DNA from 3 places in the Thioalkalivibrio sp. ALE16 genome. Region 3 is predicted to be linked to each of the others. Evidence: predicted binding sites of a transcription regulator. Region 3 holds the regulator's gene; each other region holds the start of a gene.
The links. Region 3 encodes sigma-54, which starts transcription at its own class of promoters, with help from an activator protein. Its sites were predicted from a motif close to TGGCANGNTNCNTGCTT; they were not measured.
Positions count from the first base shown of each region.

Region 1 (10,150 bases), on a different contig from region 3:
AGGGAGCGCAGCAGGCGATGGCGCGTGTCGGTGTTCATCGGTGAGGTCCGTGATTAGCGCAGCAGGCGCTCGAGGTCGATCATGCGGTCGGCCAGCTGTTCGTTGTCCACCGGGTAGTTGCCGCTGGCGATCGCCTCGCGCAGCTCGGCCACACGCGCCGCGTCGAACGGGGCATTCTCGCCGGCGCTGGCGGCCGAACTCATCGCCTGGGCGGCGCCGGTCAGGGTAAGCGAATCGTTACCGGTGGTCGCGGCGCTATCCGACCCTTGCGCCCGGTTGGGCGCGCCGCTGGAGTCCTCGCGGCCCTTGACCGTGGAGCTCTGGCCGTCGGGGCGCAGACTGTTCGTATTGAGGCCCTTGATATCCATTGTGCCGTCCTGTCGTTGTAACTGTGCTGCAAGTGTTTACGGCCGCGTGTGCTGAAACTGTAGCCCTGTGGCGGTGGTTTTTTTAACACCGATCACAGAGTCGGCATCAAAGTGTCACCCGGACGTGCCCGGAGGGCTGGATTTCGCCCTCGACCACGCGCCCGGACGAGGTGTTCTTGACCCGGATGCGGTCCCCGAGGCTGCCGTTTTCCAGGGCCTCGCCCTGCATGCGGATGGCGATCGAGCCGTTTTCGGCAAGGATCGTGACCCGCTGGCCGCGGCTGACGATCTCGCGCTGGGTGACGTGCTGTGTGCCGATGATCTGGCCCGGACGAATGCTGCGCCGGGTCTGCTGACCGATGAGGGCCGACTTGTCTTCATGATAACTGCCCGCGTGGCGTGACGTCTCGATGCGCTGGAAGCGCAGATCGCCGCTGGTCAGCGTGTGCTGGCGAGGGAGGTTGCGACTGGCCACCAGCACCTGAGCGTAACGTTCCACCGTGGCCGGGACATACAGCTGCCAGGTGACCGGGCCCGCACACTGAAGGTGGATCGCGGTATTGCCGTCGCGGCGGCCGCCGGGCGGGAAACGGGCGTTGAGTCCGTCATGGCAGTAGGCCAGCCGGAGCCGGTTGTCGAGCTGGCCGATCTCGATATTGATGTCGTCGCTATGTTCGGCGTCCAGCTCCTGCAACAGAAACTGTTCCGCGGCCGCGCGGATCTCCGCAACGGGGTGGATCTCGGCGTGGGCCGGCACGGAGAGCGCGAACCACGCCACGAGAGCCATGAGCCCCATGGGGATGCAGCGTGATGTACAGGTTGTATGTGGATGCATATGCCGGTCCTCGCCGCCCGAGGGAATACCCCGGGTCTGCCGCGTCCGTTCGCGGACCCGAAGCTATGCAGGTTTGATGCCAGTTGTCCGGGCGGTGCCCGACTCAAGGCCCGGCGTTCAATGCCGTTATCCCTGGGAAGCGGCGCCAGAAGGCGCATACAGGCGATTGCAAATGACAGCCCGGGGGTGCGCGGTGCACACTGAGCTCCCGGGAGCGGCTCGCGGCAGATGGGCGCGGGACAAGGAGAGCAGCACCATGAGTCAATTCATTGACGATGTGAACCAGCGAACGCAGCTGGTGGGTCAGAACCGGATGGAACTGCTGCTGTTCCACCTGGGTGGATCACAGACCTTCGGAATCAACGTGTTCAAGGTGCGCGAGGTGATCCCGTCGCCGCCGCTGCGCCAGATCCCGGGGTCGATGAGTGTGGTGCGCGGTGTGGCTACGCTGCGGGGCGGCACGGTGCCGATTATCGATCTGGCGCGCGCCATGGGCCTGCGCAGCGCGGCCGGTGCCAGCGACAGCGGCGACCAGAAGGTGGTGGTCACCGAGTTCAACCGTTCGGTTCAGGGGTTCTGGGTGTCGGCCGTGGACCGGATCGTGAATGTGAACTGGCAGGACGTGAAGTCCCCTCCGCGTGGTACGGGGCGCGAGTCCTTCCTGGTCGCGGTCACCGAGATCGACAACAAGCTGGTCGAGATCATCGACGTGGAACGGGTGCTTTCGATCGTCAATCCTCTGCCGACCGAGGTCTCCGAGTCCATCCGAGCGGACGCCACGCCAGCGGGGGGGCGCAAGGTCGTGATCGTTGACGACTCGGTCGTGGCGCGCAAGCAGATCGAGGGGGCGATTCGCGGTCTCGGGTTCGAATACGAGGTTTTCAAGGATGGTCAGGAGGCGCTCGACTTCCTGGAGCAGAAGGCCGGGGAGGGCCCGGTTCGCGACCAGATCGAGCTGGTGATCTCGGACATCGAGATGCCACGCATGGACGGCTATACGCTGACGGCGCGGATCCGGGACAATCCCGCCCTGAAAGATCTGAAGGTGCTGCTGCATTCCTCGTTGAGCGGCGAGTTCAATACCGACATGGTCAAGCGCGCCGGGGCCGATGCGTTTCTCTCGAAATTCAACCCCGACGAACTGGCCAACGCGGTGCTCGACCAGACCGGGCGCGAGGATCAACAGGTCGAATGACCGCCGGGGGGAACGGGGTTGCCGCCCGGCAAGGCCGGGGCGGCGTCACATGGCCGACAAGGGCCCAGTGTCGTGTCCCGCCTGCGACACCGTATACTGAAACCCGCTACCGGGGATTCCCCCTGCGTTTCGTGGCGCGGGCGCCGCTGTCAAGGACTCGTCATCAGGATGCTAATCACCATGGACTGTGCTCGGGGATGAACCGGTGATCGATTCCCGCGATTACGAGGAGTTTTCCCGCTTCCTGCAGGACTGCTGCGGCCTGGTGCTGGGTGACAGCCGTCAGTATCTGGTGTCGAGCCGACTGTCCCGGCTGCTCGACGAGTTCGACTTCAAGAGCGTGCCGGAGCTCCTGCACGCGATGCGGCAAGCCCCGAATCCGCGGCTGCGCACCCGTGTGATCGACGCGATGACGACCAACGAAACCTCGTGGTTTCGCGATGGCTTTCCGTTCGAGATCCTCCGGCATGTGTTGTTGCCGGAGCTGGCTGCGAAGGGAAGCAGCATCAAGGTCTGGTCTTCCGGCTGTTCCAGTGGCCAGGAGGCCTACAGCATCTCCATGGTCGTCTCCGAGTGGGAGGAATCCCGCCCCCCGCGCAAGGTGCCGGTATCCATCCTGGGGACGGACCTGTCGGAGAAGATCCTGGATGACGCCCGGCGGGCGGTCTACGACGGCCTGAGTATTGTGCGCGGGTTGAGCGAGAGCCGCCGCGCGCGCTTCTTCGAGACCGTGACGGACGGCCACAAGGTCGTTCCCGAGGTCCAGCGGCGCTGTCGTTTTCAGAAGCTCAACCTGATCGACAGCTACGCGGCACTGGGCAAGTTCGACCTGGTGTTCTGCCGCAACGTGCTGATCTATTTCTCCGGCGAGACCAAGCGACAGGTTCTTGACGGTATTGCCCGGCAGATGAATCCGGGCGGCTATCTGTTTCTTGGCGCTTCGGAGACGGCCGGCCCGTACACCAAGGCCTTCGAGACGGTTCGCACCGACTACGGCTCGGTCCTCCGGCTCAAATCCTGACGCCCCTCCGTCGCAGGGCCGCCAGGTCCGAAACGCCCGCGCAATGCGGCCGCGACTCGAATTGCCCCCTTCCCACGTTTCCCGCTAAGGGCGTCCCCAGCCGAGACGGATTCCCGTCGCTGGCATAGCGATTGCATCGGTCTCCTCGCAAAGGGCCGCAATGGCTGCGTCCCGGTTCTGGTAGCGAGGGTCCGCCACGGGCGGACAGGACGGAAACGATGAGTCTCTCTCTCGACAAGGCGATGGGCATCCTGCCGCAGGCGGTCAACGTGCGCGCCCAGCGCATGGAGCTGCTGGCCTCCAACATCGCCAATGCGGACACCCCGAACTACAAGGCGCGCGATATCGACTTTCGCGCGGTGCTCGAGTCCGCGGCGGGGAGCGGCAATCACTTGCCCATGGCGCGTAGCCAGGCGGCGCATATCGACCCCAATGCCGGGGCGATGAACGGGCAGGCCGAGGCGCTTTATCGCGTCCCGTCGCAGGCGTCCCTGGATGGCAACACGGTGGATCCGCAGATGGAACGTGCCGCCTTTGCCGAGAACGCGATCCAGTACCAGAGCAGTCTGGAATTCCTTAACCGCCGGGTCTCCGGCATCCGCGAAGCCCTGAGGGGCGACCGTTAACGCGGGCCTGATCGGGAGATCGATGTCGTGAGCAACATGTTCAGTCTGTTCAATACCTCGGCTTCGGCGCTGTCGGCGCAGTCGGTGCGCCTGAATACCGTCGCCTCGAATCTGGCCAACGCGAACACCGCCGCCACCAACCCGGACGAAGCGTATCGCGCCAAGCAGGTGCTGTTCCAGAGCGTGATGGATCAGGCCAACCCGAATGGTGCGGCGACGTCCGTGCGGGTGGCCGGCGTGACCGAGTCGCAGGCCCCGCCACAGGCCCACTACGAGCCGCACCATCCGCAGGCGAACGAGGAGGGCTACATCTTCCGCCCGGCGATCAGCGTGGTCGAGGAGATGGCCAACATGATGTCCGCCTCGCGCAACTACGAAGCGAACGTCGAGGTGATGGAGACCTCGCGTCAGCTGCTCCAGCGCACATTGCAGATCGGCCAAGGCTAGAGGAGCCCGCCATGACACAGATTTCCCCCGAATTGCTGGATCGCCTCGGCCTGTCGCGCCCGGAGAAGAAGCCGGAAGGCGAGATGGACCGCCTCGGGCAGTCCGACTTCCTCAAGCTGATGACCACCCAGCTGGAGAACCAGGACCCGATGGAGCCGATGGATAACGGTGATTTCCTCGGCCAGATGGCGCAGTTCTCCACCGTGACCGGCATCGAGCAGCTGTCCAAGTCCTTCGAGAAGCTGGCGCAGTCCCTGGGGCAGAACCAGACGCTGCAGGCGGCTTCGCTGGTTGGCAAGGATGTACTGGTGCCCGTCGAGTTTGGCGAGCTGGGGCCCGACGGGCGGGTGAACGGCGCGGTCGATCTGGAGCGCGCCACCGAAGAGCTGCAGATCGACGTGTACAGCCCTAATGGCGAGCGCATTCGCCGCATGAATATGGGCGCTGCCGGCAGCGGCCTGCAGGAGTTCACCTGGGACGGCATGCGCGACGACGGCACCTTCGCGCCACCGGGGGTCTACGAATTCAAGGCCACGGCCCGCTCCGGGACCCAGTCGGAGGCCGTGGATACCTTTCTGGATGCCCGCGTGGAAAGCGTCGCGGTGGGCAGTGACTCCGGGCTGGCACTGACCGTGCAGGGCCTGGGCGAGATCAGCTTTTCGGATGTACGGCGGATTGGCGGCTGACGCCCCGCAACAAGAACCCTGACGGAGGAAACACCCCATGCCCTTCAATATCGGATTGAGCGGACTCAACGCGGCCCAGGCCGATCTGCAGACCACCGGTAACAATGTGTCCAACTCGGGGACCACGGGGTTTAAACGTTCCCGTGCCGAGTTCGGCGATGTGTTCGCCCAGAGCTTCGGCGGGATCAGCCAGACAGCCATCGGCTCCGGCACACGACTGCAGGCGGTCACCCAGCAGTTCTCGCAGGGACGGACCGAGTTCACCGAGAACGGCCTGGACCTGGCGATCAACGGAGAGGGTTTCTTCGTCCTTAATGACCAGGGCAGCACGGTGTACAGCCGGGCGGGGGCCTTCCAGGTCGACCGCGACGGCTACCTGGTGAACAACCAGGGCCTGCGCCTGCAGGGCTATGACGAGGCGGGTGGTACGAATCTCGGGGATTTGCGTCTGCAAACCGATACGGCCGCCCCTCAGGCCACCGAGAATCTCGAGGCACTGATTAATTTGCGTTCGGATGCGCCGGCTTTGAGTGCCGATCCGGACGATTTTGATCTCGAGGATCCGGAGACCTACAACTTCTCGACCTCGCTCACGATGTATGACTCTCTGGGCATTGCGCGGGACGCCAACCTCTACTTCGTGAAGACGGGGCAGAACGAGTGGAACGCCCATGTCGCGGTGCGTCAAGACGATGGTGAGCTGGTAGAGGTTCAGTATCCAGATGACCCGGCTACTCCTGGTACACCGGCATCTGCGCTAACACTGGACTTTGGCCCAAGCGGTCAGTTGAACGGTGTTAGTCCCGCTGCAGAGGGATTATTCGTCCCGGGCACTAGCTTGGACGGGGCAGATGATCTGGAATTCGATATCAGCTTCGACGGTACGACCCAGTTCGGCGGAGATTTTTCCGTCAATGACCTGAATCAGGACGGCTTTGCCTCTGGACAGCTCACCGGTATCGACATCGATCAAACCGGCGTGGTGTTCGCTCGTTTCACCAATGGGCAGTCCACGGAGCTGGGTCAGCTGGCGCTGGCGAATTTCCCCAATCCGCAGGGCCTGGAACAGCTGGGTGACAACAACTGGGCCGAAACCTTTGCAGCAGGTGATGTGCGCCTGGATCGGCCCGGATCCAGCAACTTGGGGTCGGTGCAGGCCGGGGCGCTGGAGGCCTCGAACGTGGATATCGCCCAGGAGCTGGTGAACCTGATCACCGCGCAGCGCAACTTCCAGGCGAATGCGCAGACGATCTCCACGGCCGACCAGGTCACCCAGACGATCATCAATATCCGCTAAGTATCGGATAAGTTGGTAAAGAGGGCTTGAGCATGGATCGATTTCTGTACATCGCGATGTCCGGTGCGAAGGAGACGATGCACGCACAGGCCATCAACAATCACAACCTCGCCAACGCCAATACCGACGGCTTCCGCCAGGCCCTGGCCACCGCGGATACGGTGCCGGTACGCGGCCCGGGCTATGCCTCGCGGGACTACACCCAGGTGGGTAACGAGGCGGTGGATTTCAGCAAGGGCAAGATGCAGAGCACCGGCCGTGATCTGGACATCGCCATCGAGGGCGAGGGGTTCATCGCGGTGCAGGGACCGGAAGGGGTGGAGGGCTATACCCGGGCCGGTTCGCTGCATGTGGATGCCTTCGGCCTGCTGCGCACCGCGCAGGGCCACCAGGTCCTGGGGGATGGCGGGCCGATTGCCATCCCGCCGGCGGAGCAGATCGAGATCGGCACCGACGGGACGATCAGCGTGCGCCCGCTGGGCGTGGGTCCGGAGGCCCTGGCGGCGGTGGAACGCATCCGCCTGGTCAACCCGGATACGGACGAGCTCCAGCGGGGTGATGACGGTCTGTTCCGCCTGGCGGATGGCGGCGAGGCGCCGGCGGATGCCGAGGTGCGCGTCGTCTCCGGGATGCTGGAGGGCAGCAACGTGAACACGGTGGAGGCCCTGACCCGAATGATCGAGCTGTCCCGTCACTTCGAGATGCAGGTGAAGATGATGGACAGCGCCAACACGCTGGAACAGAGCAGTAACCGCTTGCTGGGCCTAGGGTAATTTCCCGGGACTCGCGCGGCGCTTGAGAGAAAACAGGAGAACACCATGAACCAGGCACTGTGGATCGCCAAGACCGGCCTCGACGCGCAGCACACGCGCATGTCGACGGTCTCGAACAACCTGGCCAACGTGAATACCACGGGCTTCAAGAAGGACCGGGCGGTATTCGAGGACCTGATCTACCAGACGGTGCGCCAGCCGGGCGCCCAGGCCACCCAGGATCAGCAGCTGCCTTCGGGCCTGCAGATCGGCACCGGCGTGCGCGCCGTCTCCACCGAGAAGATGTTCCAGCAGGGCAACCTGCAGCAGACGGACAACTCGCTGGACATCGCCATCGAGGGGCGCGGCTTCTTCCAGATCCTGCTGCCCGACGGCAACGTCGGCTATACCCGCGACGGCAGCTTCCAGCTGAATTCGGACGGCCAGGTCGTGATGTCCAACGGCTACCCGCTGCAGCCGGGTTTGTTCGTACCGGAGGACACGCAGTCCCTGGCCATCGGCAAGGATGGCACGGTGACCGCGCAGATCCCGGGTCAGGCGGCGCCGGTGGAGCTGGGCAACATCCAGCTGGCGGACTTCGTGAACCCGGCGGGCCTGCAGGCGGTGGGCGAGAACCTGTTCCGCGAGACCGCCGCGTCCGGCGTGGCACAGCAGTCCCTGCCGGGCCTGAACGGGACCGGCACCGTGGTGCAGGGCTCGCTGGAGACCTCGAACGTGAACATCGCCGAGGAGCTGGTGAACATGATCGAGACCCAGCGCGCCTACGAGGTGAACTCCAAGGCGATCTCCGCGGCTGACCAATCGCTGCAGTTCGTCAACCAGACCATCGGGTGATGTGATGACGCGCCTCGGAACCGTTCTCCGCCCGGCCCTGGCCGTGACCGCCGCACTGCTGCTGTCCGCCTGCGCCGCCACGCAAACAACCAAGCCGGACGACAACCCGGAATATCGCCCGGTGATGCCTGCCCAGCCGGTCCCGCAGTCGCAGAACAATGGCGGGATCTACCAGGCGGCGCATTCCCAGGGCCTCTTCGAGGACTACAAGGCGCGCAACGTGGGCGACATCCTCACCGTGATCCTGGCGGAGAGCACCAACGCGCAGAAGTCGGCGTCGACCTCCACGGGCAAGGATTCCAATCTCGACCTGGGGAACCTGTCGGCCTTCGGCCGCGATGCCACCTTCAACGGGCGCCCCCTTTTTGGCGCGAGCAATTCGAGCTCGCGTGACTTCGACGGCTCCGGGGATTCCTCGCAGAGCAACCAGCTCGACGGCGAGATTACCGTGACCGTGGCCGAGGTCCTGCCCAACGGCAACCTGGTCGTGCAGGGCGAGAAGTGGCTGGGGATCAACCAGGGCGAAGAATACGTGCGCTTTCGCGGCATCGTGCGCCCGGTGGACGTGACCACCAACAACACCGTGCTCTCCACGCAGGTCGCCAACGCTCGTGTCTATTACGGCGGTTCCGGCGTGCTGGCGGACAGCAACACCCCCGGCTGGATCACGCGCTTCTTTAACAGCCCGATCTGGCCCTTCTGACGCAGCGTGCGCGCGGCGAGGTACGACATGGACTCGATATCCCTCAAACAACCCGCGAACGACCGCCGGATCGTGGCGCTCGGCGACTGGCGGCGCTTGGCCCTGCTGGTTCTGGTAGCGCTGCTGGTGGCCGGTCCGGGGAGCGCTTCGGTGGCGGCGCAGACCGCCATCCAGCAGCAGGCGGCGATGCAGGAGCGCAGCTACATGGAGCGAGTCAAGGACGTGGCCAGTGTCTCCGGCGTGCGCGAGAACCAGCTGGTCGGGTACGGCCTGGTGGTGGGCCTGGACGGCACGGGGGACCAGACCACCCAGACGCCGTTCACCGTGCAGAGCCTGAACAATATGCTCGGCCAGCTCGGGCTGACGCCGGATGCCGGCAACCCGCAGCTGCGCAACGTCGCCGCCGTGATGGTGACGGCCGAACTGCCGCCATTCGCCAAGTCCGGCCAGCGCATCGACGTGACCGTCTCGTCGATGGGCAACGCGACCAGCCTGCGCGGTGGCACGCTGCTGATGACGCCGCTCAAGGGGGCGGACGGGCAGACCTACAGCATCGCCCAGGGCAATCTGGTGGTCGGGGGCTTCGGGGCCGAGGGGACCGATGGTTCGCGCATCACCGTGAACGTGCCGAGTGTCGGCCGGATCCCCAATGGTGCCACAGTGGAACGCGAGGTCCCGACCGCGTTTGCCCAGGGGGATCATGTCACCCTGAATCTGCACCGCCCGGACTTCACTACGGCCAACCGCCTGGTACAGACGGTGAACGATACCTTCGGCCAGGGGGTCGCCCATGCCCTGGATGGATCGTCGGTGCGCGTGCGCGCGCCGTCCAACCCGGATCACCGGGTCGGCTTTGTCGCGGAGCTGGAGCGCCTGCCGATTGAACGTGGTGCGCCACCGGCGCGGGTGATCGTCAACTCGCGCACCGGGACGGTGGTGATCGGCTCCAGCGTGCAGGTGACCCCGGCCGCCGTCTCGCACGGCAGCCTGACGGTGACGATCAGTGAGGCCCCTCAGGTCGTCCAGCCGGCGCCCTTCGGCGCGGGCGAAACGGCGATCCAGCCGGATACCGACATCGCGATCGAGGAGGGCGACAACACCATGTTCCTGTTCGATCCGGGCACCTCGCTGGACGAGATCGTGCGCGCGGTGAATAACGTGGGGGCCGCCCCCGGTGATCTGGTCGCGATCCTGGAGGCCCTTCGCGAGGCCGGCGCGTTACGCGCGGAGCTGGTGGTCATCTGATGATTACCCCGGGCGTCGATACCCAGATGCAGGCCCGCGCGGCCCTGGCCTCGGACCCCAGCGGCCTGCAGGATCTGGCCCGGGGAGCGCGTTCGGGCGATCAGAAGGGCCTGGAGGCCG
Region 1 covers NZ_KB906359.1:39,379-49,528, forward strand. Annotated here, with positions in the region: gene F627_RS0106500 (flagella synthesis protein FlgN) at 1-38, opposite strand, end outside; gene flgM (flagellar biosynthesis anti-sigma factor FlgM) at 54-368, opposite strand; gene flgA (flagellar basal body P-ring formation chaperone FlgA) at 475-1,164, opposite strand; gene F627_RS0106515 (chemotaxis protein CheV) at 1,460-2,398, shown strand; gene F627_RS0106520 (protein-glutamate O-methyltransferase CheR) at 2,604-3,419, shown strand; gene flgB (flagellar basal body rod protein FlgB) at 3,638-4,045, shown strand; gene flgC (flagellar basal body rod protein FlgC) at 4,073-4,492, shown strand; gene F627_RS0106535 (flagellar hook assembly protein FlgD) at 4,504-5,178, shown strand; gene flgE (flagellar hook protein FlgE) at 5,216-6,475, shown strand; gene flgF (flagellar basal-body rod protein FlgF) at 6,508-7,248, shown strand; gene flgG (flagellar basal-body rod protein FlgG) at 7,294-8,082, shown strand; gene flgH (flagellar basal body L-ring protein FlgH) at 8,087-8,785, shown strand; gene F627_RS0106560 (flagellar basal body P-ring protein FlgI) at 8,813-10,030, shown strand; gene flgJ (flagellar assembly peptidoglycan hydrolase FlgJ) at 10,030-10,150, shown strand, end outside.
Region 1: flgA (flagellar basal body P-ring formation chaperone FlgA) is a predicted target of sigma-54. The motif match lies at 1,269-1,285, and genes of this name have one in related genera.

Region 2 (10,150 bases), on a different contig from region 3:
CGCACCCAGGGTGCCGAAGCCGGTACCGGCGGTGATCAGGAACATGATCAGGATCTGGTACTTCACGGCCTCCACCGGCGGGGCGCCGGCCAGGATCTGGCCGGTCATCATGCCCGGCAGGCTGACGATGCCGGCGGCGGCCATGGCATTGATGGTCGGCATCAGGCCGGAGCGCGCGGCCTCGCGACGCATGGTCGTCACCGCCTCGCTCCAGGAGGCCCCCATCGCGAGCCGGCCCTCGATTGTTCGGCGCTCACGCCAGATGGTCTGGGTCAGGCGGTCCAGCCCCAGTGCGATGCCGGTCATGGTGTTGCCGAGCAGCATGCCCAGCAGCGGGATCGCGTACTGCGGCTCCCACCAGGGGGTCGGGCCGACCATGGTGGTCAGCGCCAGCACGGTGACCGCGAACGCCGAGATGAACATGGTCACGGCACCAATGCCGTAGCCCCACAGCCCGGCGAAGCGGCGCTGCTGGCGCGCCATCACCTCGTAGCCGGCCACAGCGAGCATGATCACCGCCATCAAGGCCACCCAACCGAGCTGCGCATGGTCGAACAGCGTCTGCAGGATCAGCCCGACCAGCAGCAGCTGGATCACGGTGCGCGCCCCGGCGATCAGCAGGCTGCGCCCCAGCCCCATACGTGCCCAGACGGTCAGCCCTGCCAGCGCGACGACCAGCAAGGCCGCCAGCGACAAATCCAGCGCGGAAAGCGAGATCAGTTCCACGCGGGCACCTCCAGCTTGCCGTTGGCGATGGTCAGGATGCGGCCGCCCAGGCGCTGACGCTGCAGGGTGTCGTGACTGACCCAAAGCGCTGCCGCGTCTTCCTCGGCGAGATACCCACGTACCGCGCGTTCGATGCGTTTGGTGTTTTCCAGATCCAGATTGGCGGTGGGCTCGTCCAGCAAGAGAACACGCGGCTGGTTCAGCAGCGCGCGCACCAGCCCCAGGCGCTGCTTCTCGCCGCTGGAGAGACGTTCGACCTCCCAGCCTAGAGAGGCCTCGGGCAAGGCGACCTGCTCCAGCAGGTGCAGGGCCGCCGGGCGGGCGAAATTTGCTGGCAGGTGCTCGTCCACTCGCTCGCCCCACCAGGCAGTCTCCGCCGGCACATACGCCACGCGCCGGCGCCAGTCGACCGGCGCCATGGCGTCCCGCGGTTCCCCGTTCAGCATCACCTCCCCCGTATTGGGGTCAAGGTCGGCCAGGGCCCGCAGCAGCAGCGATTTCCCGGAACCGGAGGCGCCCGTGACCTGCACCAGCTCCCCGGGCTGAAGCGCCAGATCCAGCGGGCCCAGATGGGCGGTTTTCAGTTGGCGAACATCCAGCAGGCGATCCATGCGACAGGGTTCCGGTGCGGCGAAATGGCGATCGTAACCGAAGCCGGGGCAGCGGGATGAATGGCCGGACGGGCAGGCGCTGCTTGCTGCGAGACGAACGCTCCGCCGTGACGGGTTGCCTCGGCGGATGTCGATCGCACTGTTCGGCGCGGGCAGGGGCTTCGCGGGCGAGCCCGCTCCCACCGCTCTGGAACCAAAAAAAGGGCGCCCGGGGAGGGGCGCCCAAAGGCCAACATCCAAGTCCTGGGAGACTGTCTTGTCGGCGTCGGAGGAGACGATGTCGGGGCCGGGCCTGTGGCCCGACCCCGGTTCAGGTTAACGAGGGTTTATTGCTTCCCGGTGAACTCCGGGTAGGCCTCGAGACCGCACTCGGCGATGTCGGCGCCCACATCCTCGTCCTCTTCGCTCAGGCGGATACCCATCACCGCCTTGAGGATGGCCCAGACGATCAGGCTGGCCACGAAGACGAAGGCGAAGATGGCAAGCAGGCCCACGATCTGGCCGAAGAAGGTCGCGTCCGGGTTGGACAGCAGGACCGCCATCACACCCCAGATACCGGCGGTACCGTGCGCGGAGATCGCGCCGACCGGGTCGTCGATCTTCAGCTTGTCCAGCGCGACGATCGAGAAGACCACGATCACGCCACCGATGGCACCGATGATCATCGCCAGGAACGGGCTGGGCATCAGCGGCTCGGCGGTGATGGACACCAGGCCCGCGACCGCGCCGTTCAGCGCCATGGTCAGATCGGCCTTGCCGAACACCAGACGGGTGGTGATCAGAGCGGCGACCACACCCCCGGCCGCGGCCAGGTTGGTATTGGCGAACACGGCGGCCACGGCATTGGCCGACTCGATGTCCGAGACCTTCAGCTCGGAACCACCGTTGAAGCCGAACCAGCCCAGCCACAGGATCAGCACACCCAGGGTGGCCAGCGGCATGCTGGAGCCCGGGATCGCGTTGATCTGGCCATCCTTGCCGTACTTGCCCTTGCGCGCCCCGAGGAGCAGCACACCGGCCAGCGCGGCAGCGGCACCCGTGAAGTGGACGATGCCGGAACCGGCGTAGTCCAGATAGCCGATCTGGTCGAGGATCCCGCCACCCCAGCTCCAGAAGCCCTGGATCGGGTAGATGAAGCCGGTCAGGATGACCGCGAAGGCGAGGAAGGCCCACAGCTTCATGCGCTCGGCCACGGCACCCGACACGATGGACATCGCGGTGGCCACGAACACGACCTGGAAGAAGAAGTCGGCACGATCAGAGTAGTAGATGTCGCCACCACTACCCAGTACGTCCGCGACCGCGTTGTCGCCCGAGATCAGGAAGCCCAGGCCCGGGATGATAGAGCTCAGGCCGTCGCTGTACATGATGTTGTAACCGATCAGCATGTACATAATGCTGGCGATCGAATACAGGGCGATATTCTTCGTTGCAATTTCGGCCACACTCTTGGTGCGCACCATACCAGCCTCGAGCATCGTAAAGCCCGCGGCCATCCACATCACCAGCGCGCCGGCCACCAGAAAGTAAAAGGTGTCCATTGCGTAGGCGAGTTCGACAACTTGCTGTTCAATTTCCATGATTGAAATTCCTCATTCGATGGAAGACGGAGGCCTTAAAGGGCTTCCGGGCCGGTCTCGCCCGTGCGAATACGCACGACCTGCTCCACCGGTGTGATAAAGATCTTGCCGTCGCCGATCTTGCCCGTGCTGGCAGACTTGGAAATGGCCTCGACCACCTGATCGACCAGGTTCTCGTCGACAGCCACTTCCAGTTTCACCTTGGGCAGAAAATCGACCACGTACTCGGCACCGCGATAGAGCTCGGTATGACCGCGCTGGCGACCAAAACCCTTTACTTCGGTCATGGTCATCCCTTGTACGCCGATCTCCGAGATCGCCTCGCGAACATCATCAAGCTTGAACGGCTTGATTACGGCGGTAATCATCTTCATGTCAGACTCCTGTAGTCGGGCCCGCCATCTGGCGGACCCGCTGTTGCTTTAGGCGGTAATGCGGAATCAGAAGGTCTTGGACCAGCCCACCCAGGCGCCCAGGTCTTCGTCGGTCTCGTCGACATACTCGAGATTGAAGCTGAACTCGCCCCAGTCGCCCGCATCACGGGTCAGGCTGGCGGTGTAGTGGGTGTAGTTTTCGGCGTTGGAATCGTCGAAGCTGGTGCGACCTACCAGGAAGCCGGCGCTGTAGACGTCCATGAACGGGACATCCAGGCCGGCGTAGAAGTACATGTCGTCGTCTTCCAGGGCCGAGTCATCGCTGTCGTGAACGACGTAGGCCATACCGCCGTACAGTCCCACAACGCCCGTATCGAAGCTGACCTCACCATAGATCTCGCCGAAGTCGGCACTCAGGGAACCGGTATCGTCTCGGGCATCCGGATAGGCGTAATAGATGTAACCGACGTCGTAGCCGAACCCATTGTCGAACGCGTCGGCAAATCCAAGATAAAGATCCATTTCGTAGCTTGTTTGATCTTCATTCCCCTCGTCGACGCCAAAGTCAACATTCGATACCCAGGTTCCCACGTAGAAACCAGAGGCATGCTCGTAATCGATACCACCCTGAACGGCAGCACCGTCGTCGGTTTCGGAAAAACCACGGAAGTAGTAATTGGACACCGCGCCGATGTTCACGGACAGCTCCGCGGCGGCGGTGGAGGTAAAGGCGACGCCACCGGTGGAGCCTACGGTGAGGACAGCAGCGGCCAGCGCGGAACGGGTGAACTTCTTCATGTTGGTCATCTCCCAGATTGGTCAATCGAGTGTCGCGTAGTCGACACCCGGTCCTTGCACGGGCTGTGCCAAGTACCAAAAGGGAGCAAAATCGGCTTTTCGCAACACCTGTTGCGGCCCAACCACGGGCTTTTGCCTTTATTTGGTGCGCACTAAAAGTGCACACGCACCAAAAACGTGCGGAGACCGAGGACTGTGAACCATGTCCGGAATTCCGGAAGATTCAGTCCTTCGGCAAGCGGCGGGGTCGGAGAGGCAAATCGGGGCGGGGACAGGCGCGGCCAACGCACACGCGGCCATGCGGGACGTACGGTGAACATCTCCTTGTCCTGCAGATCGCCACGTCGCCTCGCGACCCGCGATTACACAGCACGGCGTGGGGATGATGGCACCGACCGGGGCAGCGCCCGGTCGCCGGCACGGGTCTACGAAGTAAGGCTGCCGCGCTCGATCTCGATGCCGACCTCGCGCACGCCGGGCACGGCGCCGGGCTTGCCGAGCTTGATGCGCAGCCACGGCGTGCCGAACTGGGCCATCAGGGCCTCGGCGATCTCCTCGGCCAGGGATTCCAGCAAGGCATGCGGCTCGCGCGTGACGATGGCACGCACGGCGTTGGCCACCGCCTCGTAGTCAACGGTGTCGCCGATCTCGCCGGAGTAGGCGGCGATGCGGGTATCGGCCGCCAGTTCGATATCGAATCGCAGGCGGCGCTGGATGCGCTGTTCCCAGTCGTAGACGCCAACAACGGCGTCAATCTCGAGGTCGCGCAGATAGATTCGATCCATGGGTTCGGCGGGCTCCTGTGGGTCGGCGCCTATCCTACTGCCCGGGCCGCACGAGGTACACCGAGCCGCTATCATGGTGCCTCCCGATTACTACGAGACACGCATGAGCGAGCCCTTTCACGAACTCCCCTGGCCCGCCAACCCGGATGGCGAGCCCCGACGCATCGGCGTGGAGATCGAGATGGCCGGGGTGTCGCTGGAGACGATGGCCGAGACCGTGAAAGGCGAGTTCGGGGGCCACGTCGAATCGGACAACGCCTTCGTCTTCCACGTACGCGACACGGACGTCGGCGACTTCCAACTGGAGCTGGACGCCCGGGTACTGAAGGACCGCGGCTACCGCGAACACCTCGCGCGCCTGGGCATCGAGCTGGACGACTCCGACGAGGCCGCGCTGGAGCGCTGGCTCGCGGACGCCGCGGGCCGCCTGGTCCCGCACGAGATCGTGGCGCCGCCGATCGCGACGGCTGACCTTCCCCGCCTGGACCGGGTGCGCGCCGCCCTGCAGCAGGCCGGCGCACTGGGTACCGAACGCTCGTTTCTCTATGCCTTCGGGCTGCAGATCAATATCGAGGTGCACCGCACCGATGCCGAGTGGCTTCTGGCAGTCCTGCGCAGCTTCCTTTTGATGGTGGAAGTGCTCACCGCGGCGGGCGCCATTGACCTGGCGCGGCGCCTGTCTCCCTACATTCGGTCTTTTCCCGGCCCGTTTGTACGCTACGTGCTGGATCCGGATTTTCGTCCCGACCGGGAGGGCCTGATCGACGCCTACCTGGCGCACAACCCGACCCGCAACCGCCCTCTGGACCTGCTCCCGCTGTTCGCCCACCTGGACTCCGGCAGGATCGACGCGGCACCCGTGGAGCACGAGCTGATCAAACCACGGCCGGCCTTCCACTACCGCCTGCCCAACTGCGAGATCGACGACCCGGACTGGAGCCTCGCGCGGCCGTTCAACGGCTGGGTCGAGGTCGAGCGCCTGGCGGCGGATCCGGAACGCCTGGAGCGCCTGTCGCGGGAATATCTGGAACGCCCCGGCCAGGCCCTGGGCCGCTGGGCCGACGACTGGAGCCAGCGCCTCCGTGACTGGTTCTGAGCCCGACCGCACGACCACCGATACCGTGGCCGATACCGCGCCGCCGCGTCCACGCCGCCCGGTGATCGCCATTACCGGACCCGACCAGGGCGGCGGGCCCGCCTGGCTGTTTACAGCGCTCGCGGTCTGGCGCGCCGGCGGCCGTCCGCTGCGGCTGCGCCCGGGCAAGCCGCGCGGTCACCGGCGCTTCGATGGTCTGGTGGTGGGCGGCGGGGCGGATGTGGATCCCGAGCTCTACGGCGAGACCCTCCCCGAGGGACCGGATGCGGCTGCCATCCGGCAGGCGGAGCGACGCCTGTCGCAGCGCCTGATCGGCTATCTATTCTACCCGGCCCTGTGGTTACTGCGCCGGCTGTTCCAGTCCCATGGCGGTGTACTGGACACCGACCGGGACCGGCTGGAGAAGGCCCTGATCCATCGCGCACTGGACGAGCACCGCCCGATCCTCGGCATCTGCCGCGGGATGCAACTGGTCAACGTGGTACGTGGCGGCACCCTGCACCGCGACCTGGCCGAGTTCTACGTGGAAACCCCGCAGGCCCGCAGCCTGCTGCCGGTCAAGCCGGTGGAGCTGGACCCGCGCAGCCTTCTGGCCAACATCCTGGGCGACACGACGCTCCACGTGAACGCGCTCCACAACCACGCCGTCAATGACCTGGGGCGGGACCTCAAGATCGCCGGCCGCGAATCGACCGGCGTGGTCCAGGCCATCGAGGCCGAACACGACTGGTGCATCGGCGTGCAGTGGCACCCCGAATACCTCCCACAGAAACGCCGCCACCAGCGCCTGTTCCGCGCCCTCGTCCAAGCCGCCACCCAAAACGGCTAAAAGACTGATTCACCACGAAGCCCACGAAGGCACGAAGAAAGGCGATTCACAGGAAGTCTGGAAGAAGAGAAGGTTTGCAGGTGAAGGGTCGAGTGCGTGACGGTCGCTCAAGGCACCATATCAACGTGCTGCTGGAGGCCGTCGCATCAGCCTTCTTCCGGTCTTAAAACCTTCCTGTGAATCGCTTTTGACCTGGCCTTTCTTCGTGCCTTCGTGGGCTTCGTGGTAAAAAACGCCTTTCGACCTAGGTGGGATAGGGGACGGACAGGCCGCCAAGGCCGCAGTAGCCGTTCGGGACCTTGGCGAGGTACTGCTGGTGGTAGTCCTCGGCGAAGTAGTACGCCGGGCCCTCGGCGATCTCGGTGGTGATCGCCCCGCGCCCGGCGGCGTCCAGCGCGGCGTGGAAACGCTCGCGGCTGGCTTCGGCAGCCGCGGTCTGCTCAGGGTCGGTGGTGTAGATTGCCGAGCGGTACTGGGTGCCGACATCGTTGCCCTGGCGCATACCCTGGGTCGGGTCGTGCCCCTCCCAGAAGGTACGGAACAGGGCGTCCAGCGAAACCTTCCGCGGGTCGAACACCACCCGCACCAGCTCGGTGTGCCCGGTCTGGCCGCTGCAGACCTCGCGATAGGTCGGGTTCGGGGTATAGCCGCCGCCGTAGCCCACGCTGGTGGAGTACACGCCCTCCTGCTGCCAGAACAACCGCTCGGCACCCCAGAAACAGCCCATGCCGAAATGGATCACCTGCATGCCCTCGGGGTACGGCGGGGCCAGCGGCGTCCCCAGGACCATGTGGCGCTCGGGGACCGGCATCGGCTCTTCGCGCCCGGGCAGGGCCTGTTCGGGGGTCGGCATGCGCGGCTCGGAAAAGGCGAACATCGGCGGCTCCGTCAGTCGGCCGGGACGAGCCGGATCAGCTCCCCCGGATTGTGGTCGGTCAGGATATAGATGGCCCCGTCATGGACGCGCACGTCCCGCACGCGGCGGTCGAGATCCGGCAGCACCTCGCTCTCGTTGACCAGCTCGCGCCCCTCGAAGGTCAGCCGGCGAAGGGTCTGATGCGCCAGGCCGCCCACGAGCAGATCGCCGTCCCAGTCGGCAAAGGCGGGATCGCGGAGGATCGCCATACCCGAAGGGGCGATGGAGGGCGTCCAGTGATGCAGGGGCGATTCCATCCCCTCCTTCTCGGTCAGGCCTTCGCCGACCTGCCCGCCGGCATACTCCCGGCCGTGGGTAATGACCGGCCAGCCGTAGTTCAGGCCGGGCTCGATGATGTTAACCTCATCGCCCCCGCGCGGGCCGTGCTCGTTCTGCCAGAAGGTGCCGGTCTCGGGGTCCATCACCATGCCCTGCGGGTTGCGCACCCCCCAGGCCCAGATCTCGGGGCGGGCATCGGCATCATCCACCAGCGGATTGTCGTCCGGGACGCGGCCGTCATCATGCAGCCGGATGATGCTGCCGATATGAGTCGAGGTGTCCTGGGCATGATCGCGCTGGCCACGATCCCCCACGCTGATATACACGTAGCCCGCGTCATCGAACACGATGCGGCTGCCGAAGTGGCGCCCCCCGGAGACGCCCGGCTCGGCCGTGAACAGCGTCTCCACATCCTGAAGCTCACGGTCCTGGAAACGTGCGCGCGCCAGGCGTGTGGTGAGCCCGCCATCCACGGCTGCGGAATAGGTGAAGTACAGCCAGCGGTTCTCGGCGAAGTCGGGATGCAGCGCGAGGTCCAGCAGGCCGCCCTGGTTGCGCGCCTGCAGGTCGCCCGGAACACCGGACACCAACTCGCCCCGGCCGTCGAAGGACCCGGCGTCCTCGAACCAGCGCAGGGTGCCCGGGCGCTCGCTGATCAGCGCCCCGCCCTCCGGCAAAAACGCAATGGCCCAGGGGTGATTAAGTCCCTCGTGCAGCACACTGGCTTGCAGGCCATGCTCCCCGGCCCCCAGCCCCTCGGCCGAGACCCCGGAGGATCCGGTACAGGCCATCACCAGACCGGCCAGCACGGGCGCCAGGGTAAGGCGGCTCGTCTTCATCGTGCGCGTCTGCATGGTTCACCTCCTTGGAAAATGCGATGCCTGCGAGGCGGGATACCGCTGGAGACTTGGGCGGCACGGCCAGGAGCCGTGCATCATTCATATCCTTTTGGGATGCCGCGGGGGCCTACGGGTTCCCCGGCTGGCAGACCGGACACCAGTAGGTCGCACGCAGGTGCTCGCCCAGTCGGGCATATTCGACCGGTGCCCCGCACTGGTGACAGGGCTCACCCCGACGACCGTAGACGTTCAGAAACGCCCCCGCCTCCGCACGCTCACGGGTAATCCGCGGCCCCGGCTTCACATTGCGCCGCAGCAGGCGCTCGGCATCGCGGTACAACCCGCGCAGCATGGCCTCCGGCACCTGTGCCAGAGGACGCAGTGGATGGCACCCCTGCAGGAACAGCACCTCGGACTTGTAGATGTTGCCGATCCCCGCCGCCAGGGACTGATCCAGCAGCACATCCACGATCGGGCGGGCTGAATCGGCACGATCGCGTACCCGGGCAACAACCGCATCCAGGTCAATCGCCGGGTCCAGCAGGTCGGGGCCCACCCGCGCATCCAGCCGGGGAACGTCCCGTGCGCCGTCCGCGCGCGGACGCCACTGCAGCTCACGCGGGTGGAAACAGACCAGCACGCGATCCGGCAGGCCCAGCACCGCCCACGCCCCGGCCGCCGGCTTGTGCCACGCCGCGCCCGGCGCATACTGGTGCCAGGTCCCGTACATCCCGAGATGGCTGCGCAACTGCCAGCGCCGCCCGTCCGCCGCCTCCAGGTCCAGCAGCAGGTGCTTGCCCCGGGCCTGCACGGCCTCCGCGGTCATCGCGCCGTGTTCCAGTAACGGATCTCCGCGGCGCACACGGGTGGCGACCCGGCTCAGCGCCACCCCCTCGAGCACGGGCCGCAGCGCCGCCGCCAGCTTGTGGATCGTATCGCCCTCGGGCATGGCACCCCATCTCCTTGAGCCGCATCCGGATCAAACGAATGCAATCGGGAACGCTGAGGCCGCCCCCCTTGAATGATTGGCACTCTTGGGCCAAATTCGGAAAACTTGTCAAGGTACAGGGAGGTACCTAGAATGAAAGATAGATCCGCCCTCGGCAGTAAGCCTTCTCTCAATGATTCAGGGAAGGCCGACCCCGAGGGCTCTTTGTTTCTGCGCCACGCAAGTCCTGCCGTGACTGCGGTGCTGGTCGACGCCGGCTTCTTTCTGGTTCGAAGCCGACGCATTTTCGGCAAGCAAGGCCCGGAAGAAACCGCGAAAACCCTCCACGGTCTCGCCCTTGATCATCTCAACGCCCCACGCAATGGGCC
Region 2 covers NZ_KB906370.1:50,491-60,640, reverse strand. Annotated here, with positions in the region: gene fetB (iron export ABC transporter permease subunit FetB) at 1-726, opposite strand, end outside; gene F627_RS0112790 (ATP-binding cassette domain-containing protein) at 717-1,337, opposite strand; gene F627_RS0112785 (ammonium transporter) at 1,664-2,917, opposite strand; gene F627_RS0112780 (P-II family nitrogen regulator) at 2,953-3,291, opposite strand; gene F627_RS0112775 (TorF family putative porin) at 3,358-4,089, opposite strand; gene folB (dihydroneopterin aldolase) at 4,515-4,874, opposite strand; gene F627_RS0112765 (amidoligase family protein) at 4,948-5,970, shown strand; gene F627_RS0112760 (gamma-glutamyl-gamma-aminobutyrate hydrolase family protein) at 5,957-6,799, shown strand; gene msrA (peptide-methionine (S)-S-oxide reductase MsrA) at 7,044-7,676, opposite strand; gene F627_RS0112750 (PQQ-dependent sugar dehydrogenase) at 7,688-8,848, opposite strand; gene F627_RS0112745 (DNA-formamidopyrimidine glycosylase family protein) at 8,961-9,782, opposite strand; gene F627_RS0112740 (NYN domain-containing protein) at 9,915-10,150, shown strand, end outside.
Region 2: F627_RS0112775 (TorF family putative porin) is a predicted target of sigma-54. The motif match lies at 4,144-4,160, and genes of this name have one in related genera.

Region 3 (10,150 bases):
CGGTTGCGAAAGCCCGCGCGCCAGCTGGGCCAGCAGGTCGAGGTGATCGCTGGTGGCGGCCTCCGGGACCAGCAGGGCGATCAGGATGTCGACCGGCTCGTGGTCCATGGCGTCAAAGTCGACGCCGCTCTCCAGGCGCAGGACGGCCACGCGCGGAGCCTCGAGATCGGCCAGGCGGCCATGGGGGATCGCAACCCCATGGCCCAGGCCGGTGGAGCCCAGCTTTTCGCGCGCGGACAGGGCCTCGAAGATCGCGGTGCTGCCCGGTCCGCCGGCATCACCGCCGCCGGCGAGGAGTTCCGACAGGGCCTCCAGGGCCCGCTTCTGACTGGAGCATTCCGGCTCCAGGCGGATGCGCTCGGCGGTGATCAGCTCGGCAATGGACATGGGTCAGGAGGCCTGCTCGCGGTTGCGCTGGGCGCCCTCGGCCCGGTGATGATCCTTGACCTTTTCCTTGTGCTTGATCAGCTGGCGGTCGACCTTGTCGATCAGCGCGTCGATGGCGGCGTACATGTCCTCGTGGGAGGCCTCGGCGTGGATGTGATTGCCGCTGACCTGGAGATTCGCCTCGGCCTTGTTGAACTGGTTCTGGGTCTTCTCGTGGGTCAGCACGACGTGCACGTCGATGACCTTGTCGAAGTGGCGCTCCAGCTTCGCGAACTTCTCGTTGACGTAGTCGCGCAGGGCGTCGGTGAGGTCCACATGGTGGCCGGTCAGGTTGATCTGCATGGTCGGGACTCCTTGGTTACTTGTGGCCGGTGGGCATGGAGGCCATCTGCCGGCGTTCGCTGGATGAAGGGATGTGCATCGCCTCGCGGTACTTGGCCACGGTGCGACGCGCCACATTGATGCCCCGGTCCGCCAGGATCTGGGCGAGCCGGGCATCGCTGAGCGGCTTGTTCGCGGGTTCGTCGTCGATCAATTCGCGAATCATGGCACGGATGGCGGTGGCGGAACACTCGCCACCGTCGTTGGTGCCGACGTGGCTGGAGAAGAAATACTTGAACTCGAAGACCCCGCGCGGGGTGTGCATGTATTTCTGGGTGGTCACCCGGGAGATGGTCGATTCGTGCATCTCCAGGATCTCGGCGATATCGCGCAGGATCAATGGCTGCATCGCGACCTCGCCATGTTCCAGGAAGCCTTGCTGGCGATGGACAATCGCCTCGGCAACGCGGAGCAGGGTGTCGTTGCGGCTGTGCAGGCTCTTCAGGAACCAGCGCGCCTCCTGCAGCTGGTCGCGCATGAAGGCACTGTCGCGGGCATCCGATACCTGGCGCACCATGCCGGCGTAGAGGTCGTTGATACGGATGCGTGGCGCGATCTCCGGGTTCAGCTCCACGCGCCAGCCCTCCGGGGTGTGGCGCACGTAGACATCGGGCACCACGTATTCGGAGGTGGCGGCACTGATCTGCGCGCCCGGTCGCGGGTTCAGGGTGCGGATCAGGTCCAGGGCGCGCGCCAGTTCGTCCGGGTCGCGCACACCCGACTGGCGTTGCAGGGCTTTATAATCGCGCTTGCCCAGGCTGTCCATGCCGTGTTCCAGGATCGCCCGGGCGGCCTCGCGGGCGGGGGCGTCCGGGGCCAGTTCGCGCAGCTGAATCTCCAGGCATTCGCGCAGATCGCGCGCGCCCACGCCCAGGGGGTCGCACTGCTGGATCCAGTGCAGGACTGCCTCGACCTCATCCACGCCGACGGGCTCTTCCTCGCCGCGGCTGATGGTCTCGGCCAGGGCCTCGAGGTCGCCTTCGAGATAGCCGTCGGGGCTGATCGCGTCGATCAGGGCCGCGCCGATGCGCTGGTCGCGCGGAGTCAGGTGGCTCAGGTGCAGCTGCCACAGCAGGTGGTCCTGCAGGCCCTCGCCGTCGTCGTCGCTGGTGTTTTCCAGCGGGTCGCGGTCATCCACGCCCTTGGGGGCGGGCGGCGGTTCGTAGATGTCGTCCCAGCGGCTGTCGGTGGTGAGCTCCTCGGGAATCACCTCATCGCTGGTGGTAGTGGCCTCCATGCGGTCGCCTTCCACCACCTCGCCCTCCGCGTCCAGGCGCTCGGCCCCGCCCATGTCGTCCTCGTCTTCCACCTGTTCCAGCATGGGGTTGCTCTCCAGCGCCTGCTGGATCTCCACCTGCAGCTCGAGCGTGGACAACTGCAACAGGCGGATCGCCTGCTGCAGTTGCGGGGTCATGGTGAGCGTTTGACCCAGCTGAAGATTCAGGCCGGGTTTCAGCATTGGCTGTGCGGGTCGCGGGTGACCATAAGAGCAATCTTAAATGCTGCCTCGTGGTTTGTGCACCGGCGCGGGTTGTGCGCGTGCCGGAATCACAGGCGGAAATTCTCGCCGAGATAGACCCGGCGCACCTGGGGATCGGCCAGTAGCTCGTCGGGTGTCCCGGCGGCCAGCAGGCGCCCCTCGCTCAGAATATAGGCCCTGTGGCAGATCCCGAGGGTTTCGCGCACGTTGTGATCGGAGATCAGAACACCGATGCCGCGCGCTGCAAGGTGGCGAATTACATCCTGGATATCGCCCACCGAGATCGGGTCCACCCCGGCAAAGGGCTCGTCCAGGCAGATGAATTGCGGGTCACCGGCCAGCGCCCGCGCAATCTCGGCGCGCCGACGTTCGCCGCCGGACAGCGCGATCCCGGGGCTGTGGCGCACGGTCTCGAGCTGAAACTCCTCGATCAGGGCGTCGCCGATACGCCGGCGTTCGTGGCGGTCCAGTCCGGGGCGCAGCTCCAGCACGGCCTGCAGGTTGTCCCACACGCTCAGGCGGCGAAAGATCGAGGCCTCCTGGGGCAGGTAGCCGAGACCGGCGCGGGCGCGCACGTGGATGGGCGCGCGGGTGATGTCGTGCCCGCCCAGGGTGATGCGCCCGGCGTTAGGGCGGATCAGCCCAACCAGGCTGTAGAAGCAGGTGGTCTTGCCGGCGCCGTTGGGACCCAGCAGGCCGACCACTTCACCGGGTGCGAGGTCGACATCCACCTGGTCGAGCACGGTGCGCTGGCCGTAGCGCTTGGTCAGTTCGCGCCCGATCAGGCGATCACGGGCCTCGGCGGGTGCCGGCGCCGGGCTGGTGGCGGGTGCGTTCATTCGTCGTCGCGTGGCTGGATGGTGATGCGTACGCGTTCGCTGTCGCCCTCGCCGCGTTCGGCCTCGATCACGTCGGTGGTCAGGTCGTAGGTGATGCGCTTGCCGCGCGCCTCTTCGCGGGTGGTGATCACATGGGCCTGGTCGGTGAGGATCATGCGGTCCTCGTTCAGCAGGTAGTCGATGCGCAGCGCGGTGGCGATGCGCATCTCGCCGGTCTCGGGGTCGGGGGATTCCAGGCGGGCCGGCTCGCCGTGGGCCTCCATCTCGTAGGGGCGACGATCCCGGGTGCGCACGTAGACCGTGTCGGCCTCCAGCGTCATGTCGCCGCGGATCACGATCACGTCCCCGGTGTAGGTGCCCAGGCCCTGGCGTTCGTCCATCTCCGCGCGGTCGGCGGTGATCTCCACCGGCAGCGAGGGTCCCGATCCCTGCTGGCCCAGGGCCGGCGTCGCCAGCAGGGCGGAGAGGAGGCCGGCCGCCGCAAGCAGGCCCGGCAGGCGGCGGCTATTCGGGATCGGGGTCATGCGCGGGGTCCTCCTCGCTCGCCTCGCTGTAGAGCGAGTACACGTCATGGAACAGCTCTATGGTATCCGCTCGCGAGTCCACGCGCAGGCCGGTGCCGCGCTGGAACAGCCCGGGCTGGTTCAGGGTGGAGAGGGCCTTCGAGGTGGCGACCATGGTGTCTGTGGCGATGCGTACATCCCGCGAGTCGATCACCGTCTGCACGCGTTCGCCGCGGGCTGGTTGTACGCCGTGGGTGGGGCCGACCAGGTCCAGGGTTTCGTCAGCCGGGCGGTGCAGGGCCGCCGGGGCGGTCCAGCGCCATTCGATACCGCCATCGGCGAACAGGTCGAGTTCCGGGGCATCCACCCACTGCGGCCCGTCGCGGCCGAATTCGCGCAGTCGGGTGCCCTGCAGCCGGTGGGTCCGCTCACCGTCGTCGCCGGTGGCGTGCAGCGTGAATCCGTCGATCTGCAGGGTCACCTCGCCCTCGGGCGGGGTGACCTCGGCGGTTGCGGGGCTTGCGCACGCCAGCGTGAACAGGACCAACGGCGGCGCCAGACCGTACCGGTTGCGTCTCCGCCGGCTCATCCGTTCAGGTAGGTCTCGAGCAGGGCGTCCAGCCGGTCCTGCGCGGCCAGCAGCCCCTCGCAGGCCTCGCGCACGGCGCCGCGCCCGCCGTGGGCCTCGGTGACCCACTGGGCGTGGCGGCATACCAGCGGGTGGGCGTCCCCGACCGCGATCCCGAGCCCGACCCGCTGCATGGCCGGCAGATCGACGATGTCGTCGCCCATGAAGGCGGCTTCCGCCGGGTCATGGCCGGTGCGCTGCAGCAACTCGTGCAGGGCCTCGCCCTTGTCGCGGCGGCCCTGGATCAGGTGCTCCACGCCCAGGTCCCGCATGCGGTGTTCGACCACCCCGGAGGTGCGCCCGGTCAGGATGGCGATGTCGAGGCCGCCGTCCAGCGCCAGGCGGATCCCGTGGCCGTCGCGGCTGTTGAAGGCCTTGTACTGCTCGCCGCCATCGCCCAGGAACAGGCTGCCGTCGGTCAGCACGCCGTCCACGTCCAGAATCAGCAGGCGTACGGCTTGCTGGCGGGTGCGCAGGGTCGCGGCATCCAGGTTCATCAGGCCACCCCGGCGCGCAGCAGGTCGTGCATGTTGATCACGCCGACCAGACGCTGGTCGGTGTCGGTGACCGGCAGGGCGTTGATGCGCCGGCTCTCCATGGTCTCGAGTGCCGTGACCGCCAGCCAGTCGGGCTGCGCGGTGTGGCCGCCGGTGGTCATCGCCTCGCCGATGGTCAGGCCGTCCAGGCTGTGCCCGGCATCCAGGGTGCGGCGCAGGTCGCCATCGGTGAACACGCCCTGGATGCGGTCGTCGGCGCCGGCCACGATCACCAGCCCGAGGCCCTTGCGGGTGATCTCGAACAGGGCGTCCTTCAGCGGGGCCTCCGGCGTGATGCGCGGGATCGCGTCGCCGGTGTGCATGATGTCGGCGACATGCACCAGCAGCCGCCGGCCCAGCCGGCCGCCGGGGTGCGAGCGGGCGAAGTCGTTGGCGGTGAAGCCGCGTGCATCCAGTACCGCGACCGCCAGGGCGTCGCCCATCGCCAGCGCCGCGGTGGTGCTGGAGGTGGGGGCCAGGCCCAGCGGGCAGGCCTCGCGCTCGACACTGACATCGAGGTGCACGGTGGCGTCGGCGCCCAGGCGCGAGCCGGGGTTGCCGGTCATCGCGATCAGCGGCACGCCCAGGCGCCGGATCAGCGGCAGGATGGTGAGGATTTCGTCGGTCTCGCCGGAGTTCGACAGCGCGATGACCACATCCTCGCGGGTGATCATTCCGAGATCACCATGGCTGGCCTCGCCTGGGTGCACGAAGAACGCGGGGGTGCCGGTGGAGGCCAGGGTCGCGGCCAGCTTGCTGCCAATGTGCCCGGACTTGCCCATGCCGGTGACGATCACGCGGCCCTTGCACTCGAGGATGCAGCGGCAGGCCTCGAGGAAGCTGTCGTCGATGCGCCGGGCGAGGTTGTGCACGGCCTCGGCCTCGTCGTTGAGGACGGCCAGGGCCAGGTTGCGGGTGGTTTCGGGGTTGAAGTTCATGCAGTTGCCGTAATTCCCAAATAGACAAGGTAGCTTGCGAAGGCGATGAGGAGAAGGGCGCCCTGCCAGCGCAGGATCTGCCCCCGGCGGCCCAGCGCGATCAGGAACAGGGCCACCGTCAGTGCCAGCATCACGGGATAGTCGCGTGCCAGGACGTCGGCGTCGATTGCCAGCGGCGCGATCAGGGCCGGAACCGCCAGCACCGCGAGCAGGTTGAACAGGTTGGAGCCGACCACGTTGCCGATCGCCAGCCCCGCCTCGCGGCGGAAGGCGGCGACCACCGATGTGGCCAGCTCGGGCAGGCTGGTGCCGATCGCGACGATGGTCAGGCCGATGACCAGATCGCTGACCCCCAGTTGTTCGGCGATTTCCACCGCGCCCCAGACCAGGGCCTGGCTGCTGGCCAGCAGGAGCAGTAGCCCGAACACCAGCCAGGCAATCGCGGGACCGAGGCGATCGCTGTCCGGGATGGTCTCCACCATGCCGCGCACGACTTCGGGGGTATCCTCGCCCGAGGCCTGTTGCGCGCGGCGGGCGGTCAACGCCATCCAGGCGGTGAATGCGGTCAGTCCCGCGAGCAGGGCGATGCCTTCCATCCGGCCCAGCTCGCCGCCGACCAGCAGGAGCAGGACGCCGAAGCTGACCAGCAACAGGATCGGCAGTTCGCGGCGAACCATGCCGCGGCCGATCGCCAGCGGTGCGACCACCGCGGCGGCCCCCAGCACCAGTGCGATGTTAGCGATGTTCGAACCGATCGCGTTGCCTACCGCCACGCCCGGGTTGCCCTGCAGGCTCGCGAGGACCGAGACCACGAGCTCCGGGGCCGAAGTGCCGAAGGCAACAATGGTCAGGCCGATGACCAGCGGGCTCACGCCGACTCCGCGGGCAAACGCGGAGGCGCCGAACACGAAGCGGTCGGCACTCCAGGTCAGCAGGATCAGGCCGACGATGACGGCGGCGATGGGTAGGGCCATGGGGCAGACGGGTCCCGAACGGTCAGGCCGCGATTGTAGCGGATTGGGGCACTGTGTCAGTGGCGCAGGCGCTCCAGGCACGCGGCGGTGCTGACCCGCGGGGTCCAGCCGAGCTGCTCGCGGGCGCGGGTGCAGTCCAGCACCAGCGGGCCGTCCAGCCCGCGCACCCACCCGGGGTCGCCCGCGCGGGCGCTCAGGCGCCAGGCCAGCGGGTGCAGGGCGCGGATCAGCCCCAGGGGGACCGGCACCCCCCAGCGCCGCCGGTGGCGTGCCATGGCCCGCAGTGACCAGGCGGGTTCGGCCCCCAGATTGAAGGTGCCCTGTGTGCGGGTGGTCACGCTGCGGGCGATCGCCGCCGCGGCATCGTCCTCCCACAGGATCTGCACCGGTTGCTCGCCCCCGGCGGGATAGAAACGTCCGCGGGCGATCTGCAGCAGCAGCGGGTGCGCATGCGGCCCGACGATCGCGGGCGGACGCAGGATGGTCACGCGGCATTCAGGGTGTTCGCGGGCGAGGGCGCGCAGGGCCTGCTCCACGGCCACCTTGTCCTCCGCATAGGGGAAGCGCGGTCGGGTCGGGTGGTCTTCGGTCAGGGGCTGCGGGCTGTCCGGCCAGGGGCCGTAGACCGCGGCGCTGGACAGGAATACGAGGTGGCGCACGCCGGCGGCGATGGCGGTCCGAAAGACCTGATCACTGAGGGCGACATTCTGCTGCCGGACCCAGGCACGGTCGTGCCGGCGGCCGTGGCCCCCCATCAACTGGAAGGCGAGGTGCACCAGGGTGTCGACCCCGGCCAGATCCTCCGGCCGGAGCCGCGTCAGGTCGCCCACACGGGCCTCGCAGACGGCGGCGCCTCCCGGCGGGGGGAGCGCCGGCGGGGTCCGGTCCAGCGCGAGGATGCGCAGGATCGCCGGCTCGCGCGCCAGGGCGGGCAGCAGGGCCTGTCCCACGCATCCGGCCGCGCCGGTCACGGCGATATGCATGGGTCCGTGTGGCCCTCAGGTCGCGCTGCGGGCGACGGCTGGAGCGGGATCGGCGAACGCGGGCATGACCTCCTCCGCGAAGCAGTCCATGGACTCCTCGGCCAGGGCCTGCGGGACGGCGCCGGCGCCGAAGGCGAGCAGGACCTGGTCGACCCCCGCCTCGCGCAGTCCCTCGATGCGCTCGCGACACTCGGCGGGCGTGCCGACCAGCGTCATGCCCAGCATGTCGAGGATCTTGAGGTTGATCCCGGCCTTGACCAGGTGGCGGAAGCGGCCCAGCGAACGGTAGTAGTCGTAGCCCTCGATCAGGCGTTCCAGCACCGGCAGGGTCTGCTGGAACATGTGGCGATAGAACCACTCGAACGCAGGCTTGGCCTCGCGCCGGGCGCGTTTGCCGTCCGGCAGGCACAGGACTCCAAGCGTCATGCCGACCCGCGGCGGATGGGCGATATCGGCGCGCGAGGCATCCCAGGCCTCGTGGTACAGGCGGATGTCCTCGCGGATCATCTGCCAGGGCTTGAACGGGCCCGCCAGCGCCCCGATGCCCTGCTCGGCCGCCCAGGTGAAGGACTCCGGGCTGACCGCGGCGGTCCAGATCGGCGGGTGCGGGGCCTGCACCGGGCGCGGCATCACGGGCACGTCGTCCAGGTGATGGAACGGGCCGTCCTGGGTGATGCGGCCGGTCGCGAAGGCCTGGCGCAGCGCGTCCAGCCCGGCATCGACCCGCGCGCGGGACTCGCTCATCTCGGCCCCGAATGTGGCATATTCGCGCGGCGAGAAGCCGCGTCCGATGCCGAGGTCCAGCCGACCACCGGAGAGCTGGTCCAGCATGCCGACCCGCTGGGCCACCCGCAGCGGGTGGTGGTAGGGCAGGGGCACTACGCCGAGCCCCAGGCGCAGGTGCTCGGTGCGCTGGCTGGCGGCGGCCAGGACCAGGTCCGGCGCGGTGGAGTGCGAGAACTCCGGCATCAGGTGGTGTTCCACCAGCCAGGCGGTGCCGAAGCCCAGACGGTCGGCCCGCTCCCACAGGCGCAGGGTGTTCTCCAGCACCTCCGATTCGGAGGTCTGCAGGAAGTCGGGCACCGAGAGTTCATGGAACAGGTCGAAGCGCATGGCGCAACTGTGCCGCGCGCACGGGGGCGATACAAGCAGACTGCGCGAGGATACGGTTACAACGTGGTGATGGCCGGGCGGTGACGGCACGGAAGGAGAGACATGACGAACGATCAGGAAGCGCTGGCGCTGCAGGCCGCCGGAGTCGCGGGCCCCGGCGAGGACTGGTGGGAAGGCTTCTTCCCGGAGGATCTGCCGCGCGAGTGGCAACTCGAGTATTACACCCACTATCACAGCCGCCTGCTGCTGCCCGCCGCGCTGTGGCTGGAGACCTCGGCCCCCGCGTTCGGCGACTGGGGCGAGGCCGTCGCCCCCGCGCTGCGGCTGACGCTCGAGTGGCCGGCGGAGGTTACGCCCGAGTCGGGGGCCGCGCGGGCGCTCGCGCTTGCCGAGGCCGCGGGCCCCTGTCTGCAGGCAGTGGCGCCGGGGCCGATGACGGCGGCGCAGGTCTCGGCAATCCGGGAGGCGCTCGAGGCGGCCGGCCTGGCGCGACTGATGGTCTATGGACCCGGTGAGCCACATACGATCACCCACGCCGAGGCGGCTTTGTTTTATCCGGCCCCGACGGGATCGACGACCGTGGGTGGAGCCTGGCAGATCACCCCCGAGCCGGGCCTGGGCGCGCCGGGCTGGCGTGCGCTGGTGGAGGCCCTGGGTGCGGCCGGCGGAAGCGGCGAGACTCCGGTCTTCCTGCGGGCCCGCCCGGACCGTCTGTCGGACTTTCGGACCATCGCCCAGCTACTGGGAATGGGATGAGCATCTCCCCGTGGGTTTGACGGTCCACCGGCCGGCGGCCAGACTTCCGGGTTCTTAATGGCGAGGAGCGCGCGTGGCTGACCCGGCAGTGGCAGACAGTCCGCATATCGTGATCGAGAACCTGCGTTTCCGGCGCGGGCGCAAGGTGGTCTTCGACGACCTGTCGATGCGTATCCCGCGCGGGCAGGTGACGACCGTGATGGGCCCCAGCGGCAGCGGCAAGACGACCCTGCTGCGCCTGATCGGCGGACAGCTGCGCCCGGACGCGGGGCGCATCTGGGTGGATGGCCAGGAGGTGGCGAAGCTCTCCACCCGCCGCCTGTACGCCCTGCGCAAGCGCATGGGCATGCTGTTCCAGAGCGGCGCGCTGCTGACCGACCTTTCCGTATTCGAGAACGTCGCCTTCCCGCTGCGCGAGCACACCGATCTGCCGGAGGATGTGCTGCACGCACTGGTGCTGCTGAAGCTGGAGGCGGTGGGTCTGCGCGCGGCGCGCGAGCTGGACCCGGCCTCGCTGTCCGGGGGCATGGCCCGGCGCGTCGCCCTGGCGCGGGCCATCGCGCTGGACCCGGACCTGATCCTCTACGACGAACCGTTCACCGGGCTTGATCCGATCACCATGGGCCAGATCG
Region 3 covers NZ_KB906360.1:63,402-73,551, forward strand. Annotated here, with positions in the region: gene F627_RS0107455 (PTS sugar transporter subunit IIA) at 1-387, opposite strand, end outside; gene hpf (ribosome hibernation-promoting factor, HPF/YfiA family) at 391-729, opposite strand; gene F627_RS0107465 (RNA polymerase factor sigma-54) at 746-2,227, opposite strand; gene lptB (LPS export ABC transporter ATP-binding protein) at 2,317-3,087, opposite strand; gene lptA (lipopolysaccharide transport periplasmic protein LptA) at 3,084-3,611, opposite strand; gene lptC (LPS export ABC transporter periplasmic protein LptC) at 3,592-4,137, opposite strand; gene F627_RS0107485 (HAD family hydrolase) at 4,176-4,715, opposite strand; gene F627_RS0107490 (KpsF/GutQ family sugar-phosphate isomerase) at 4,715-5,692, opposite strand; gene F627_RS0107495 (calcium/sodium antiporter) at 5,689-6,666, opposite strand; gene F627_RS0107500 (NAD-dependent epimerase/dehydratase family protein) at 6,723-7,649, opposite strand; gene F627_RS0107505 (LLM class flavin-dependent oxidoreductase) at 7,665-8,762, opposite strand; gene F627_RS0107510 (hypothetical protein) at 8,865-9,518, shown strand; gene F627_RS0107515 (ABC transporter ATP-binding protein) at 9,592-10,150, shown strand, end outside.